Regions from separate parts of the Marinicrinis lubricantis genome, predicted to be linked through region 3. Evidence: riboswitches for the same ligand, from Rfam matches in the RefSeq annotation. Region 3 holds a riboswitch; each other region holds the start of a gene.
The links. A riboswitch is a leader RNA that binds a small molecule or an ion and turns the genes downstream of it on or off. The one in region 3 is predicted to bind cyclic di-GMP.
Positions count from the first base shown of each region.

Region 1: it holds a riboswitch for cyclic di-GMP, as region 3 does, so the genes downstream of both, ACFPXP_RS15830 (S-layer homology domain-containing protein) here and ACFPXP_RS14275 (putative bifunctional diguanylate cyclase/phosphodiesterase) in region 3, are expected to answer to the same signal.
Region 2: it holds a riboswitch for cyclic di-GMP, as region 3 does, so the genes downstream of both, ACFPXP_RS02405 (S-layer homology domain-containing protein) here and ACFPXP_RS14275 (putative bifunctional diguanylate cyclase/phosphodiesterase) in region 3, are expected to answer to the same signal.

Region 1 covers NZ_JBHSQV010000172.1:32,387-38,146, forward strand. Annotated here, with positions in the region: gene ACFPXP_RS15810 (5'-nucleotidase C-terminal domain-containing protein) at 1-945, opposite strand, end outside; gene ACFPXP_RS15815 (hypothetical protein) at 1,172-1,528, shown strand; gene ACFPXP_RS15820 (spore coat protein) at 1,585-1,944, opposite strand; gene ACFPXP_RS15825 (hypothetical protein) at 1,957-2,241, opposite strand; cyclic di-GMP riboswitch class I at 2,472-2,557, shown strand; gene ACFPXP_RS15830 (S-layer homology domain-containing protein) at 2,587-4,128, shown strand; gene ACFPXP_RS15835 (cache domain-containing sensor histidine kinase) at 4,388-5,760, shown strand, end outside.
Region 2 covers NZ_JBHSQV010000013.1:3,676-9,435, reverse strand. Annotated here, with positions in the region: gene ACFPXP_RS02430 (glycoside hydrolase family 3 C-terminal domain-containing protein) at 1-740, opposite strand, end outside; gene ACFPXP_RS02425 (LOG family protein) at 848-1,429, opposite strand; gene ACFPXP_RS02420 (hypothetical protein) at 1,608-1,778, shown strand; gene msrA (peptide-methionine (S)-S-oxide reductase MsrA) at 1,898-2,449, shown strand; gene ACFPXP_RS02410 (glutathione peroxidase) at 2,476-2,955, shown strand; cyclic di-GMP riboswitch class I at 3,182-3,275, shown strand; gene ACFPXP_RS02405 (S-layer homology domain-containing protein) at 3,321-5,351, shown strand; gene ACFPXP_RS02400 (DUF6531 domain-containing protein) at 5,344-5,760, shown strand, end outside.
Region 3 covers NZ_JBHSQV010000166.1:11,281-17,040, forward strand. Annotated here, with positions in the region: gene ACFPXP_RS14255 (anhydro-N-acetylmuramic acid kinase) at 1-975, shown strand, start outside; gene ACFPXP_RS14260 (GNAT family N-acetyltransferase) at 1,103-1,597, shown strand; gene ACFPXP_RS14265 (hypothetical protein) at 1,599-1,814, opposite strand; gene ACFPXP_RS14270 (cold-inducible protein YdjO-related protein) at 2,004-2,228, opposite strand; cyclic di-GMP riboswitch class I at 2,550-2,634, shown strand; gene ACFPXP_RS14275 (putative bifunctional diguanylate cyclase/phosphodiesterase) at 2,834-4,309, shown strand; gene ACFPXP_RS14280 (HesB/YadR/YfhF family protein) at 4,336-4,632, opposite strand; gene ACFPXP_RS14285 (ComEC/Rec2 family competence protein) at 4,926-5,760, shown strand, end outside.

The sequences.
Region 1 (5,760 bases), on a different contig from region 3:
AAACTGTGCATCTCCTGCATTTCGCTCGAGCACGTCAAACGGAAAATCAAAATCGTGATTGCCGAGCACCATGGCGTCATACTGCATTTCATTCATGATCTCGATCGTCGCCGCACCTTCCGTCAAATTACCGATATTGGTGTTGTAGGGTGCATCACCGGCATCAATCAGCAGGGTGTTCGGCTGCACCTCGCGCATTTGATCGATGACATGGCTCATTTTTGCCAAACCGCCGATCTCATTCTCCGAGCCTGCCGGCTTGTACGGCTCAAGATGAGCATGGATATCCGCCGTTGCGAACACGGTAATGATTTTAAAATCAGGATGGTAGAGAATATCGTACAGGCTTCCAGCAGCTTCTTCCCTTGTAATGGGTTCGCTGGATGCTGCATATTCCGGAGAGGCAAGTCCTAGTTCGGCCATCTTGCTCTTGTAGTCTACAGTGAGGTCTGCACCGAGAATGATTTTGCCTAACAGCTCCACCCACTCACTTTTTGTTACAAGAGCTTGGGGATCGTATGTATTGCCGTTTGTCTCGTCACCCCGTACCTTTAGCACGCTTTCAATATAGGGCAGCGCCCAATGCTCCTCGATATCTCTTGCCGACGGAATCGAGAATGAATCGTCGATGACGCCTAGAGGATCCGTGTAAGTCGTCGTTTTTTGCATATCGTCTTGATTACGTTCAATCGGATATACCGGACTCAGATGAAACGCGCGAGACAGCAGCGTAACGGCTTCGGCTTTCGTCAGCTGTCGCTGCGGTTGATAGAGACCTTCAGGTGTACCGTTAATGATGCCTCGTTGATAAAGCGCTTCGATCTGCTGCGTGTAGGCGGATGCTTCAATGTCGCTGAAGCCGCTGCTTGCTTGCACGGTCCTACCGCCAGTAAGCAGTGAGCATGTGAGAAGCAATGTTGCAGCGGATGTTGCGAGTTTGTTCATGGTTTCGTCTCTCCCTATCTAGTAAGTGTCCAGATCAGCATACGATGCAATTGTCAACGGACGATTACGATCATATAAAGATTGCGTTAAGGGCTGGTAGATTTAACCAGATATTTTATATCTAAATGATTTCTGCACCTCTGCCGATATACGATTTGCGGGATGGCATTGTATAACGCCTCTCGCAGCTCACAACTAGATTGCGTACAGAAGGGAAAGTGGAACTATGGCCAAAGGCTCGTTTCGGATTGAACTAAATATGGTGGACCGTGTGATGGAGATGCAGATCGGGGGAACGTTTACGGCGGAGGATTACGCCCGCTTTATTGCCGAATATGAGAAAAAGACGGCATCTCTGGATGGTCCATCGTATACGCTAAGGGTGGATTGTAAAGCGATGGATTTGCTTTCCGCACAAGAGGTGGAGAGCTTGAAGGGATCGTTCGAGAAATATAAGCAAACCGGATTTCGTGAGGTTGTGTTCATCATAACCGAGGCGCAGCTCTTTATGAAGATGCAGCTGAAGCGTGTCGCTCGAAGCGCCGGATTAGACAATGTCGAAGTCGTTACCGAAGGGGCTTAAATAAGCGAAAACCCGACCGATTGAGGTCGGGTTTTCGCTTATTCACTGCCTCGCCGCTACTGCAGTGTTCCGTTTTGTGAATAAGGGAATTGACTGGAGTAACCCGAGAATTGCTGATAAGCCTGATCCAGCTTATTCTGATCCTCGGCTTCGAGCTTGTAATGTCCTTTGCGGAACATGAGCTGGTACATGTCATATTGACATTGGTGCGTCTCATTCAAGACTGTCATAATGTCCTGATGCAAACTCGGATGGCTGGCTTCTCTCGCTGAAATATTGAAGCTGTCCGTCAAATATTTTTCCAATGCCAATATATCATTGACGCGGTCACGGTCATTCATTTCCGGTCCTTTTACTTTCGGTTCATAGGGCGGCTTCGGATTTTTGATCGTTTGTGAGCTTTGATTGGAATTCACCGTGGTCCCTCCTTATTGCTGCATTTGATGCATTTTCTGCATTTCTGCTGTATTGTTGTTTTGCAAATGCTTCAGCAGCAGCTGATAGTGCCGCTCGTGCATTTGGCCCGCCTGATCAATCGCCTGCTTAATCTCAGGGTCTGAGCATTCATTGGCGAAGTGCCTGCATTTTTTCATCGCGATCAGTTCCCACGACAATTGATCTTTTAAATAAAGGCAGTCTTTGGTTGTGATGACTTGCGGCGGTGTGGGGATGATCGCCTGCTGTTGCTGCTGCTGTGTTTGGCTTTGAGGCATGACAAGGATGCTCCTTTCCAATTTAGGTTTGACAAGGTTAGTTTGTCATCCGGGCGATGGTTATATCCAAATCGAGTTAACGAGATCCAGAAGCATGACAATTATGTCTAAAATCATCGAAATTGATCATTTTTTGTATTGTCAATGAGGATATCATTGGTATAATAAGAACATCGAACCAAGTCAACAACTCACGACTCAGGCTCACGAGGGCCTTGTACGAACCAAACGAATCCAATCGGCAAAATCATCGAAAGGTGATGACGCAAAGCTACAGGGGCTAAGGTACCTAATACCATGCCAGCCAGCTGCACCAAGACGAACATCTCTACTAGGGGCTAGTCTATGCGCAGAGGCATGGGCGAGCCTTTTTTGCTTGTCATTGCGTATGAAGCTGGGAGTGAGATGCTGTCCGGAGAGTATTTAGGAGAAGTGAATGAAACAAAAGGCAAATATGAATTAAAGGGGACACGATTCATGAGAAAAATTCGTTGGATGCCATTATGGATGTCTTTCATTATTGTATTGGGCTTGGCAGCACAAGGGTATGCGGCAGCATCGGAGGATTCTGAGAAGAACGCTGAAAACCGCGAACAGCTGGATATGGAGTTTACGGATACGGATGAAGCCCAATGGGCGGCGGAAGCGATTGGTATTCTGAAATTTAAAAATGTATTGTCCGGATACGATGACGGAAGCTTTCGGCCAAACAAGCCCGTGACTCGAGCAGAAGCTGTTGTAGCCGCAGTCAGGCTCATGGGATTAGAGGAAGAAGCGAAGGCGAAGCCTGCCGATCTTCAGCTGTACTTTAAGGATGCGAACGTGATACAGAAGCAGTTCAAATGGGCAAAGGGGTATATCGCGGTTGCTTTAGAGCAAGGATTGTTCGATACTTCGATGGACAAGCTGAATCCGAATCAACCGGCCAGCAGAGTGTGGATTGCAAGTCTATTAGTAAAAGCGCTCGGTCTTGAAGAAGAGGCGCTGGCACAGATGAACGTATTGCCGGATTTCAAAGATGCCGACGCGATTGCAGCCGGTGCGATTGGATATGTGAACGTGGCGGTGGAGGAAGGGATCGTCAGCGGATACCCGGACGACACGTTTAAACCGAATAAGAATGTCACCCGTGCGGAGCTCGCTTCACTTCTCGTTCGGACAGGCGAAGGGCTGCTGGAGCAATCCGGCGCGGGTGTTGTCACTGGCGAAATCATGGACATTCAGTTTGATGATAAATCGGTAACGGAAGATGTGTATACGAGTGTCACAGCGGATGTGTACGCCACGGCAACAGGTTCAATCACGGTTGTCACGTTGGGCGGAGAATCTCAGACCTATAAGATTTCACCGAATTTAGCGGTGCCCTATCAAGACACGTTTATTCCTGCATCGCAGCTCGCCGTTTCCGATACGGTATCCTTGACGGTTCAAGACGGAGTGGTCATCGAAGCGAGCTTCATTGAACAGGAAAGCGCACACGAGCAGCCCGCAGGAATCTATGAATTTAAATTAAAGATCGAATATGATAAGAAGCAGTCGATCGAGATGAAATATGAAAACGATAGAGAACATATCAAAGCGGAGATTGAAAAGAAGACAGACGGAAAAAAAGAAAAGGTGAAGGGTGAAGAAGCGATCCAGCAGCTGGAAAGCTTGTTGGAGTCAGCAGCCCTGACGCCGGAATTGACGAATCCGGAAATACTGGAGCAAGTACTCAAAGCCTTGAATATGCAGCAGCCTGTGAACGGCAAGCTTGAAGTGGAGATTAAATTTGCTAACGGCCAGAAGGTTGAAATCGAGCTCGAGTCGGAAGATGACGAGCAGAACGGGGACGAAGAGGACAAGGCGGGCGAGGGGCGCGGCAATGAACGCGGCAAAGGCAAATAGGCGTAATCATTGGGCTGTTTCGCGGCTTGAAGAAATGAACGCAGAAACTCTTGGACATTTGAGTTGTCCAAGGGTTTTTTTACATGTGAAGCGGGGAGAATGAAATGAGTGTTTCAGGTTGGACAGACCCGGTCAAGCCGTGCGACAATAGACCTGTTCTGAAGAAGGCCTCCGACTGAATGATAACAGACATCATTCCCTCTCGTATCCTATTCGTGGACTGGATGAAGAAAAAGATAAGAATGAGTGATGCGATCGTATGGGCAAATGGAAGAAGCATTTTGCAAGGTATAGCTTAAAACATAAATTAATCATCGCCTTTTCCTGCTTCATTATCCTTCCCTTTTTTCTAATCGGCTGGCTGATTTCATGGCTTTATGTCGATTCGAATCGAACGATGATGATGGAGGCGGCGGTAGACAGTAATGAACAAATTGTCAGCAGCTTGAATGGAGCCTTGGACCCGCTGATCAGGCTTTCGATGTATCCTGTAATGGATCAAACGATATTGAACATTCTGCTCAAAGATTATGGTGAAGTGGAGCATCCGTTGTATGAGCGTCAGAACGATTTTGAGCAGGTGAATGAAATGATTCAAAACAGCATTATGCTGTACTCTGAACTCATTGATAATGTGGTGATTGTCGACACGAATAAACGTATCGTGATAGGAAGAAGCAGCTTGGAATATATGGATTTTCACTATTTGCAGGATGAATTTTTCGACGAGCCTTTTGTGAGGCGCATCACTGAGGAGAAAGGGAAGCATGTCTTTATCGGTGTGCATCAGGACCTTTTGCAGTCAAGTCAAGCGGCGCCTGTGGTGTCTGTAGGAAGGGCGATTGTCGATCCACAATCCAGGCAGACGCTGGGTATGATCTTGATCAATGTGAATGTAGAAAAATTGAATGCGATGTCTAGTGAGGTCTCCTTCACGGAAAACACCCGGTTCTACTTGATCGACGAGAATGACAGAGTCATCTATAGTGAAAATGAAGAGGAGATCGGCGCAAAGGCCGGTACCATCTTAGGAAAGGAAACAGAATCGCTTCACTACAGGGATGAGCAAAAGGCGTTAAGCAGCGGAGACACCTACCTCATCTCGTCGAATTCAGAATTAACGGGATGGCTGGCCGTGACCGTCATTCCGAAAAATGAAATGTTCTCTTTTGTTTATGTGATTGCCGCTATCCTCTTCATCGGCTTGTTTGTCTTTTTGTTATTATCGATTGCTACAGCAGTCTATTTGGCTACGACCATTACAAAGCCGTTATCCCGCCTGGAGAAGAGGATGCGCAGGGTTGCCGCGGGTAATATGGACGTTGCGTTTGACGACATGGAAGCGGGTGAAATCGGTCAAATCAGCAAAACGGTCGATTACATGTTAAAGCAGCTGCGTGAGCTGATCCATGAAATCGTAAATAAAGAAGAAGAAAAACGAAGATTGGAAATGGTCGCCCTGCAAACTCAAATTAAGCCCCACTTTATGTACAATACGCTGAACGTGATTAAATGGATGGCCAAAATTCAAGGAGCTGCGGGGATAGAAGAAGCCTTGGGAGCATTCAGTTCAGTCATTAAATTCACTACGAAAGCGGAGCAGAATGAAGTATCGATTCAAGAAGAAGTGGA
Region 2 (5,760 bases), on a different contig from region 3:
GAAAGGTCTCCTCCGTCACAGACGATGAAGCCGCCTAAGCCCCACTCCCCTTTCACGTATTTGTTCACGTCGGGGCTTTCAATCGCTGGTGTGCCGTTGATCGAGTTATATGCAGTCATAATCGACTGGACTTGTCCATCGACAATGGCTGCTTCGAAAGGCTTTAAATAATATTCATGCTTATTACGCGGATCTATACTCGCAGAGTACGTTAGTCGGTCCTTTTCGTTATTGTTGGCGTAAAAATGCTTCAGCGTCGGCACCATCTTCAAATATTTCGGATGTTCGCCGTGCATGCCCTTCGCCAGTTGGACCGTCATCGTTCCGGTCAGATGCGGGTCTTCGCCGTAGGCTTCCTCGGTGCGTCCCCATCTTGGATCTCTCTCCATATCTACGGTCGGTGCCCATAATGTCAGGCCGTATTTATCCGGCTGCTGATTGTAGAAGACGCGGGCTTCATCACCGACGACCGAGCCAATTTCTTTCATAAGCTCTGGATTCCATGTACAGGCCAGACCGATGGGCTGCGGGAAGACGGTTGCCTCCCCTCTCCAAGCCACACCGTGAGCTGCTTCTCCGCCGACACTGTATGGACCGATGCCGAATCTTTCAATCGCTGCTTGACGGGTAGGGATTTGGGAGATTTTCTCCTCTAACGTGAGCCTGGATACGAGGTCTTTGACGCGCTCCTCTACTGGCAGGTTCGGATCTTGAAATGGATAGGTATGCTGTGCTGTCATCGTGTTCACCATCCTTAGGTTTAATGAGAAGATGGCTAGATTTTACCATAAATAGAGCGCTTTCAATACCTATAAGATTGGTTAAAAAACCACCTGAAGATTATAGATTAATCTTTGAGGTCAGACCACTTGTTTTCGGCTGGCGGCCTTTCGAAGTGCTGCAGCTTCTTCACCAGCTCATCCGCGTCGTCACTCATCACATACAGGGACTGATTGGACGGCCGCGCGAACCCGCTGTCGATAGCATGCTGGATCAGGTTAGATAATGGAGTGTAGAAACCTTCGATATTATACAAGCCGACGGGCTTCGTATGGATGCCAAGTTGGGACCAACTGAGTACCTCGAAGATTTCCTCGAAGGTCCCAAGCCCGCCGGGCAGCGCGATAAACGCATCGGCGAGTTCCATCATCTTCGCCTTGCGCTGATGCATATCATCCACTTCGATCAATATTGTCAATTCCGCATGCACCATTTCACCTCGAAATAGTCCTTTCGGCATTACACCGATCACGTTTCCTCCATGACGGAGCAGGGTGTCTGCGATCTTTCCCATTAATCCGATTTTGGAGCCTCCATATATCAGCTCTATACCGCTTTTGGCCATTACTTTGCCTAGATTTTCTGCGGCTTGCACATACGCAGGGGAAACGCCGGAATTGGAACCGGCAAATACACAGATTCGTTTCAAATGAATTCTCCTTTACGTGTGGGTTGTTCATGATGAGTATACAATATTTAGTGGCGGAAGTGAATTTTTTGCACCATATATAGTATTATTGGCATGTTTGTGTATAGATACTGAATTCCCAGCGCATTCTAAGGATGCCAATGATTTAGTGGATGATCATAATGTGGAGGGGATCTAGATGACACAGAATAGTCAGCACCAAGAGGCGCACGGCATCGGTCAGATTGAGGAGCAGCTGAAGCAGCAGGCAGAGGCGGCTGAGTCGATTCAAGGGATCAACGAGGCGGATCGCGATATTGCGGAGAAAGCACGCCAGCGTGAATCCGAACTGGATGAGTTGGAATTTTGACCAAAACGGTTGTACAATAAAAAGCATTATCCCGGCAATTCTTTCGTGCTGAGGATGGTGCTTTTTTTGTATACATAATAGAAACTTTACTCTATGTTTCGTATTGAGGTGCACATATGATGGACAACAAGGATCAGTCAGAAAACCATTCTTATGAATTAGCTACATTTGCCGGGGGATGTTTTTGGTGCATGGTTACGCCTTTTGAGGAGTTTCCAGGCATTCACGGGATCGTCTCCGGATATATGGGAGGCCTTACGGACAATCCCACGTACGAGCAGGTGAAGCAAGGGGATACGGGTCATGCCGAGGTGGTTCAGATCACCTTCGATCCGGACGTATTTCCGTATGAGAAGCTGTTGGAGCTGTATTGGGTCCAAATCGATCCAACCGATGCGGGAGGACAATTCCACGACCGGGGATCGTCGTACCGAACCGTGATTTTTTACCACCATGAGGAGCAGCGTATGTTAGCGGAACGCTCGAAGCAAGCGCTTGAAGCCGGCGGGCAGTTTAATAAGCCGATTGTCACGGAAATCGTGCCTGCAAGTACTTTTTATCCGGCAGAAGAATATCATCAGGATTATCATAGGAAGCATCCGAAGCATTACAAGGAAGACCGTGAACAGTCAGGAAGAGATGAATTTATTCGAAAGCATTGGGAAAAGTGAAATCAGGTGGAAGAGGTGCGGAATCCATGAGCGTTTATGAATTTGAAGTGACGACGATTAGCGGGGAGAATATATCACTGCGGGATTATGAAGGGAAGGTGCTCCTCATCGTCAATACCGCGACGAAGTGCGGATTTGCGCCGCAGCTGAAGGAGCTGCAGTCGCTGCATGAGGATTATCAAGAGCAGGGGTTTGCCGTGCTGGGGTTTCCGTGCAATCAATTCAAGGAGCAGGAGCCTGGATCTGATGCGGAAATCGAACAGACCTGTCAGCTGCAGTTCGGCACCCGTTTTCCGATGTTCAGCAAAATCGAAGTGAACGGCCCTGGCACGCATCCGTTATATCAGTATTTGAAGAAGGAAGAGTCGGGCTTGCTGGGCGAGAGTATTAAATGGAACTTCACGAAATTTCTCGTCGACCGCAGCGGCAAACCTGTGAAACGATACGCCCCAACCACGACTCCGAATAAGATTCGGAAGGATATTGAGGCGCTGCTGGGCAGGTAAATCACAAGCAAAATCTATGAATCTATGAAGATCAGCCTTGGTGAGGGCTGGTCTTTTTGTTTTAGTCCGAATGTCCCATGTTGGCATCTCCATAACCTGAAAATCTCGTGTATTCACCATAAAGTTACACAGGGTTGTCACAAATTAGGGGATAGTGTATCATTTTGGGAGATTTATTGGTAATATCATCCTAGTCCAATAGACATCACGAAAGAATACCAAGCGAAATGAACCACGGCAAATCCGTACGAAAGTCGGAGACGCAAAGCCACGGGTCTAAGCCTTAACCGATGTTAAGGGATGGCAGCCGGGCCGCTCAAACTTCGTCTTGGTCTTTTTTTGTCTAAAAATAAGGGGGAACAAGTATGAACATGAGATTTGGAAGAAGAAAGAATCATAGAAAGACAGGGATGCTGCTTAGTTTGATCATGACCATCATCATGGCTTGGAGCGTGATGCCGCCTATCCATATGGAAGGTGCGGTGAAGTATGTCTTCTCAAGAGATACGTCGAAGGTCGAGCTTGATGGTAAAAGCCTCTATACATATAAGCATCACGCCGTATGGCACGGGTTTGACCCGAGCTGGAATACACAAATCTTCTACCGGAACTTGCAGACGGGACAGGAACTGCAAATTACGGATCACGGACAGCCGGCCAAAATGCCGGTTATGACGGAATTGAGCAATGGCGACATAGTCATCATCTGGATGGACAAACGTGAATATGCGGGTCAAACGAACTTTAACTGGGATGTATACAGCTATAATTTGACCGCGGGTATCGAGAAGAAGCTGAGCAGCGGAGCAGCCGAGAATCGTGTCGTTACTGCAGACGGAAATTATGCCGTATGGTTCGATGCCAGATTGCAAATTACGCTATACAACCTGCAAACGAACGAAGCTAGTGTCATTGGTGAAGGCTACAGTCCGATCGTCAAAGATGGAAAAGTGATGTTCAACGCGCCTTCCAAGCAGGAGCTTAAAATCTATGATATCGCTTCGGGTCAAACCGAAACGGCGGTTCAAATCTCAGGAAGCGAATACATCCGCCTATTTCAATTTAATGGGGAAAGAGCCGTATGGAAACAAAGAGACAACGCGACGGATCTATACAAGTATGTGTCCATCGAATCGGACGACCCGAGTGCGGTTCCTATCGATTTGACTCAGCCAGTCAAGAAAGAGCGAGAATATTTGAATTTATATATCGGAGACAAGAACGCAGCCTGGCTTGAAGACGTAGGCGGTTCACCGCAGTTGTTCGGGGCGAATTTGGAAGAGCATGAGTCGTATCAGATGACTTTTGGTACAGAGCGCCCGGATGTGATTGGGTTTACAGGAGATCAACTGGTTACAAGAAGTGCCGCTAACCTATTGGTATATACCTCGATTCGCCGGATGGAAATTCCGGATGCGACCTTTACGCCATCTGAGGAGAGTTCTGGGTGGTTTGATGCACAGGGCGGAGTACTCGAATCCACGGACGGCACCGTGAAAGTGGTTGTTCCGGCACAGGCTTTTGCGGAGCGGACGAAAGTGACCTTGAAACCGAAATCTAATGCGGAAGCAGAAGATGCGATGACGCCGGTAACAAGTTTGTGGACGATGGAGATAGGCGGGGAGGCAAAGCTGCCGCTTCAGCTTCATATGTCATACGCCAATACGGACTTGACTGCTGCGTATGTGAACAAGCTGGGCATTTATCGCGCTGACGAGCAGCCCGATGCTTCATTGGAATATATCGGAGGTAGTGCAGATGAAGACAGCCGGACGGTGCAGGCAGATGTGATGCAATCCGGAACCTACGGTTTATTTATGTATGAACCTTCGTTTCAAGATGTGAAGGGGCACTGGGGACAGAGCTATATTGAAACACTGGCTGCCAGATGGAAAGTGAGCGGTGTGGGCGAAGACAAGTTCGGGCCGAATCAAACGCTGACAAGGGCTGAATTTACGAAAATGCTGGCGGATGCAACGGGGATGACGGTCAATATGGAAGCAAAGGCGAATGCACACTTTGCCGATATGAGCTCGCATTGGTCCAATCCATGGGTCGCCGCTGCGGTTGAAGCCGGATGGGTGAACGGAGTGGACGGTAAATTCCTGCCGAACCGGGCAATCACTCGTGAGGAAATGATGGTCATGCTCATTCAGGCGCTAGGTTATGAGAATGAAGCACAGATGACCGATCAGGAAATGAATCAGCTGCTCCAATTCAATGATGCAAAGCAAATCAGCGGATGGGCGAAGCAGGCTGCCGCACTGGCAGTGAAGCATCAATTGATTATGGGAAGCAACGGCCTTATCGCGCCAAAGGATATTTCCACACGCGCGGAAGCGGCGGTCGTGATGTATAAGGTATTGATGGAGAGAGGAGAACTTGTGAATGAGTAAGAAGCCGAGGCGAAGCTGGAAAAAACGAATACGCCGAGCATGGATACTAAGCCTTGCAGCGATCATATTCATTACTGGGCTGCCCATGATACCAGGGCTGGATATAGAGGAAGCCTATGCGGATACCGCCATCTCGATAGAACCGCATCGATTCAGTTCGATTTACGGCGGGCTTGCCGATGTAAGCTTTCAGTATCTGGACTACGGTGAATATGAAGCGCATGATACCGCCATTACATTGCACCAGAACGGTACAATGCTGGAAACGTTAGACAGCGCTCCTTATGCGACAGGCAGCGAACAGACGTACACATGGGATGGTACAATTCAAGGGCAGCCTGCGTTGGACGGGCAATACAACATTAAGGTAACCCCGGTTCAGTTCGCGGCCCATGGCGGCGATGTCGAT
Region 3 (5,760 bases):
CTGGTGTGCAGCATGAATTTCGAACTGGCGGAGCGCTTCGCCCAGGCTGCGATAGAGGCCGTCCAAGAGGCCGGAATGCCGCTCGAGGCGATTGACTTTATTAGTTCACACGGTCAGACGGTGTGGCATATTCCTGAGAACTCAGCTGACGATCCTCGTCTCATACGGTCAACACTGCAGCTTGGCGATCTGTCGGTATTGGCGAAGCGAACTGGAAGAATCGTCGTCGGTGATTTTCGTCCGGCAGATATGGCCATGAACGGTCAAGGAGCACCGCTGGCGCCTTACGGTGATCTGATTTTGTTTCGCCAAGGCGACAAGGGCCGGATTCTCCAAAATATCGGTGGAATCGGGAACTGTACAGCACTGCCTCCTGGAGCGGGACCAGAAGAGCTGTTAGCCTTCGATACCGGTCCTGGCAATATGCTGATCGATCAAGCTGTACAAACCTTGTCCGGGGGACAGCTTATGTTGGATGCCGGCGGTGCTTGGGCCTCCAGAGGAACCCCGAACGAGGCACTGCTTACCGAAATGCTGGTTCATCCTTATTTCAAACAAGCTCCGCCTAAATCAACAGGGCGGGAGGTGTTTGGAAAAGCCTATGCCGAACATTGGATTGCGAAGGTAAAATCAGCGGGCTGCACGGATGCCGACATTGTGGCAACAGCCACCGCTTTTACAGCCAGATCTATAGCGGACGGATATAGAAGGTTTGTGTTACCGCGCTATTCGATTGAGGAAGTGATCGTAACCGGTGGAGGAGCCCACAATCGAACACTGATGCAGATGCTCCGTACTCTGCTGCCTAAACAGAACGTGATGACCTCCAATATGCTCGGATTTGATGATGACGCTAAAGAAGCGGTCATATTTGCTCTGCTCGGAAATGACTTTCTGCATGGCATAAGCAGCAATCTGCCCGCTGCTACTGGCGCGCATCGTGCTACGGTCTTGGGAAAGCTGGCACTTCCCTAGATGCCGAGAAGGCGACAAGGTTCGTATTAGAGATGGAGAATGTATCGAGAAAATTTCGTGTCAGCACATTCTCTAGTGAGGTATAATGATCTTTAGAACACAAAATATGGTGAAAGGTGGAGTAAATATGCCTGATATGCTTGTGAAATTGTATGATTTACCTCCGAATGGGAGCGCTCACAAAAAACTCGAAGAAAAAGGAATCACCATTCGCAGGGGGCTTCCTCCGGAGAAGCACATCGTAACGGAATGGGTGAAGAGCCATTTTAATGCGCATTGGTCGAGTGAATGCGAGGCGGCGTTCGCTAGACAACCGGTGTCCTGCTTGCTTGCAACAAAGACGATCACGATTGACGGCAAGTCTTCGGAAAAGCTGATCGGCTTCGCCTGTTATGACGCAACGGCCAAAGCATTCTTCGGTCCGACGGGAGTCGATCCAGCAGAAAGGGGTATAGGGGCAGGCAAGGCGCTGCTGATCGCGGCCCTGCATGCTATGCGAGAAGAAGGATACGGATATGGCATTATCGGAGGGGCCGGTCCCGTTCAATTTTACAGTAAGACCGTGGGTGCCATTGAAATTCCGGAATCATCTCCAGGCATTTACCGGGGCATGCTGAAATAATTCAACTTTTTCTCATCTCGAAAAATTCACATTCATCTCTGCGGTAATAAGTCACATCACTTACACTATTTTGGATGACGACCATGTCTTCCGTGTAACGAACGATCGTGCCCCCAGTACCAACCATGTGGTCGTCTTGGAACACACGAATTCTCGCTTCTCTTTCCATCGCTTCATCCAAATCGGCATCGGTGACGAGCTTTTGATTGCGTGCCATGGACCGATTCCCCCTCTATTATAAATCATTGGGTTGTATCAACATTGTAACAAAAGGAAGGCGATTCCTCCATCCAAGATAGCGGGGAACGAAAAGATGGCAGTCAGTAAAGCTGACTGCCTAGTTCACCTGCATCACATATCTAACACAAAAATCAAAAATAGTATCTTATTTTCCATTGTCACGAAATTATGATGTCCACGCAGGCTGCTCGCTTTTCTTTTTGCGAATGGGCTTTTTATCTAACTTCGGCAAATGACGAATTCCGCGGAGCATTGGACCGCCGCACAGCGGGCAGCCTGGAGAATCGTCATCTGACATTTCTTTACGCATCCATGCCTTGCATTCGTTATTTCGGCATCTCCAGATGGGGACAGGGGCAACTTCCGGCTTTGGAGAGGTTTCTGTATCCATTCATGCTCACCTCCGCTCTTAATATCCCTCACATGGAAGGCTTCATGACTGCCGTGTGTTGACAAATGCTTCATAACCCGCGTTGGTATTATTTCAGCGAGCTGATTGCTCCGTCGCAGCTGGAGTTGGATTGGTTAAGCAAGGACGCTGAATAACTTTCAATTCAAGTTAATCCGAGGCAGGGAGTTCATAACTTCCTGCTTTTTTGCGATGAGGCCGGGCATCGAAGGCGTATGGAAAATTATCCTTTGTTTTTTTACAAAATATCTGTTTTTTCTACAAAAATATAGTACTATAGAACTGATGAAGTCATATAGAAAACTTCAGAAAAGGCAAACCTAGTCGAAAGACAGGGACGCAAAGCCACGGGCCTAAAGCAAAAAGCAATGGCAGCCGGGTCGCCTAGAGGTTGGGGTTATTGCCGCCTACTAGAAGGGCGGTTTTTTTTATCGGTGCTTTGTATTGCCTAGGGAAGTGCGGGGTGATCAGGAAAATTGGATCTATATCATTCATGAAGTCGGAGGTGGATTTTAGGACTTGTTTCATAACTGGATGCATGCGCCAAGTTTGAGAATTTTGCAGTTCAAGGATGGTCGAATGTGTACATGAAGGAATTTGCTATGAAAGCAGCAGTGATTTACGGCTTATTTGGTGTCATGTATATTGCGTTTTCCGACTATGCGCTGGAGTGGTTCGGCATCACGCATGACAGTGTACATCGGCTGCAATCCATCAAAGGTTGGGTTTTTATTACGGCGACAGCCATATTGATGTACATACTTATACGTAAATCGATGCTAAGAAGGTATATGGATGAGAATACGGGCCTGCCGAATCGGCAGTTGTTTAAAGCCAACTGGAAAAGTAAATTCGTTGATGGTCGAAAGGTCACACTGCTCCTTATAAATATTGATCGATTCAAGCAAATGAATGATGCTTTTGGAGAGGAAACAGCAGATCAGCTGCTCCGTGAGACTGCGCAAAGGATGAAGGGCCAAATCAGTATGGGGATGAAGCTCTTTAAAATTTATGCCGATGAATTTGCCATACTAATCGAAAAGGAAATCGGGCTGCAGGATCTTCAGCAATTATGTAATATGTTGATTGACCAATTTCAGAAGCCGTTGTTGATCGGGCATTATGAAATTTATGCTCATATTCGAATCGGCGCATCCTTGTCGAAGAGTCATTGCAGCTTAGAAGAGCTGCATCAACAGGCAAATTATGCGCTTCAGATCGCAAAAAGGGACGGCAAGGAGCTGCAGTTCTTCTCGCCCGAGATTAAATCGTACAGAGAACAGCTGCTGCTCGAGAATGAAATGCAGTCCGCGCTTCAGAATGAACATTTCGAGGTGCATTATCAGCCGCAATATCATTCTGCAACCTCTAGTATGATTGGACTAGAAGCTTTGCTTCGTTGGAAGCATCCGGATAAGGGATGGATATCTCCCGGGGAATTTATCCCCCTTGCAGAAGAAAGCGGGTTGATCGTGCCGCTTGGCGAGTGGACGATAAGGAAAGTTTGCGAGCAAATTAAAGAATGGCAGGAGCATGGACTGGAAGTGCCTAAAATCGCCATTAATTTGTCATTGAAGCAGCTGCTTCATACGAATTTTCCGAAGAGGGTACTCGAAATCATTCACCAGGAGCAGTTAAATCCTTGCGCTCTCGAGTTTGAAATTACTGAAAGCGTCGCAATTGATATGGATCATGCGGCAGAAGCTATCCGTAGCTTGAAGGAATCCGGTTTTAGTATCAGTATGGACGATTTTGGTACGGGTTACAGCTCACTGAATGCACTGCACAAGCTTCCGGTAGATAAACTGAAGATCGATAGAAGCTTTGTGCAAAATATATTGAATGATGAACAAAAAGCGGGTATTTTGAAAACGATTATTGACTTAACGAAGCATTTGGATATGATGGTGATCGCCGAAGGCGTTGAAAAGCAGGACGAGGTACAATTTTTAATGCAAAACGGATGTGAGTATATCCAGGGGTACGTATACAGCAAGCCTTTGCCCCCAATGGAGCTTGCCAAGAGAGTACAATTCGAAATGATCAGAAAAAAAGCGCCGTGAGGAAAGCATCCTCGTAGGCGTTTTTTTCATTCGCTTGCAGGATATTCGTATTCGATTTCCTGCGACTTTTCGTTGAAACGCACCTTCAAATCATGACCGTCAAAGTACCAAAGATCGGTTTGCTCCACGTAAAACGTAATTCCTGCAACCTCCGTCTTGGCAGCGGCTCTTGAAGGCTCATCAAATGAAATGCCGAGGGAGTAGCTTGTCTGAATGGTGCTGTGTCCGCCGTATTTGGTGAAGAAACGGACATAGCTTCCCGGCTTCAGATCCATCTCTTGAATAAAGTGCTGAGCGGCTTGGGAATCTACATCAATTTTCATTTCTGCATCGACCTTTCCCTACAAGAAGTAGCTTTATTATGGCAAAACAATAAAGAGAAAGCAAGAAATTGGGCTTAATTAATAGAAAATTCTGAAAATTTGTTCAAAAAAGCAGGAAAGAAAGCGCTTACTATTGAATTTAATATAATATCAACATTTTTACAGCACAGTTCACAGGTATGCTTTTGGGCACATCGCAGCTGTAGAAGACAAAAATGCTGCATGTGAAACGAATGCATGACAAACAATACCATATATATTCGGTTTGCTACAGCATGAAGGGAGGATGCCGTATGAAGGTAAGACATATGAAGAAGGTACAGCTAACAAGAATCATCACCGGGATTTGCATCACGGTATTCTTCTTGGCAGGATGCGGACAGAGGGAGCCATTTTTCGGTGCTGCTCCCGTGCAAGCGAACGATGCAGATTTTACGCTTCAGAGCATCGTGGATGAAAAAGCATTTTTGGACCGAAGCCGGGATGAAGGCAAGCTTTCGATTCGATATTTTCATTTTAGTGATCAAGAAAAGGGCGGGGATTCGATTTACATTGAGGCGCCGGACGGCTCAAACCTGCTGATTGATGCTGGATATGAGAAGGCTGGTAAAGCATTGGTTCAATCCTTAAGCGACTTGGGAGTGGATCATCTCGATGCCGTCGTAGCGACCCATCCGCATCACGATCATATCGGAGGGTTTATTTCCCTTTTGGACGCAAAGCATGTGGGCCGTGTTTATATGCCGAAGGTTGCGAACGATACGATTTTGTTCGAGCAGTTTGTAGAGAAGATCAAGGAGAAGGCGATTCCGGTTTCCTTTTTGGAACGGGGAGACGTCATTGCCATGAATACGGATGTGCAGCTGGATGTGCTGGGGCCGCCCAAGGGAACGGGGACGAAGAATATTCCTACTTCCATGAGTACTTCAGCGATTAATAACCTCTGCTTGGTGTTGAAGCTTCATTATGGAGAGAGGACGTTCTTATTCACGTGTGATGTATACAAGAGGGCTGAATTTGAGCTTACTGAGGCCTTCGGCAGCAGTTTAAAGGCGGATATGCTGCATGCTCCTCATCACGGAAACCATACGTCATCGTCCATTCCGTTCATTCAAGCCGTTAGGCCGA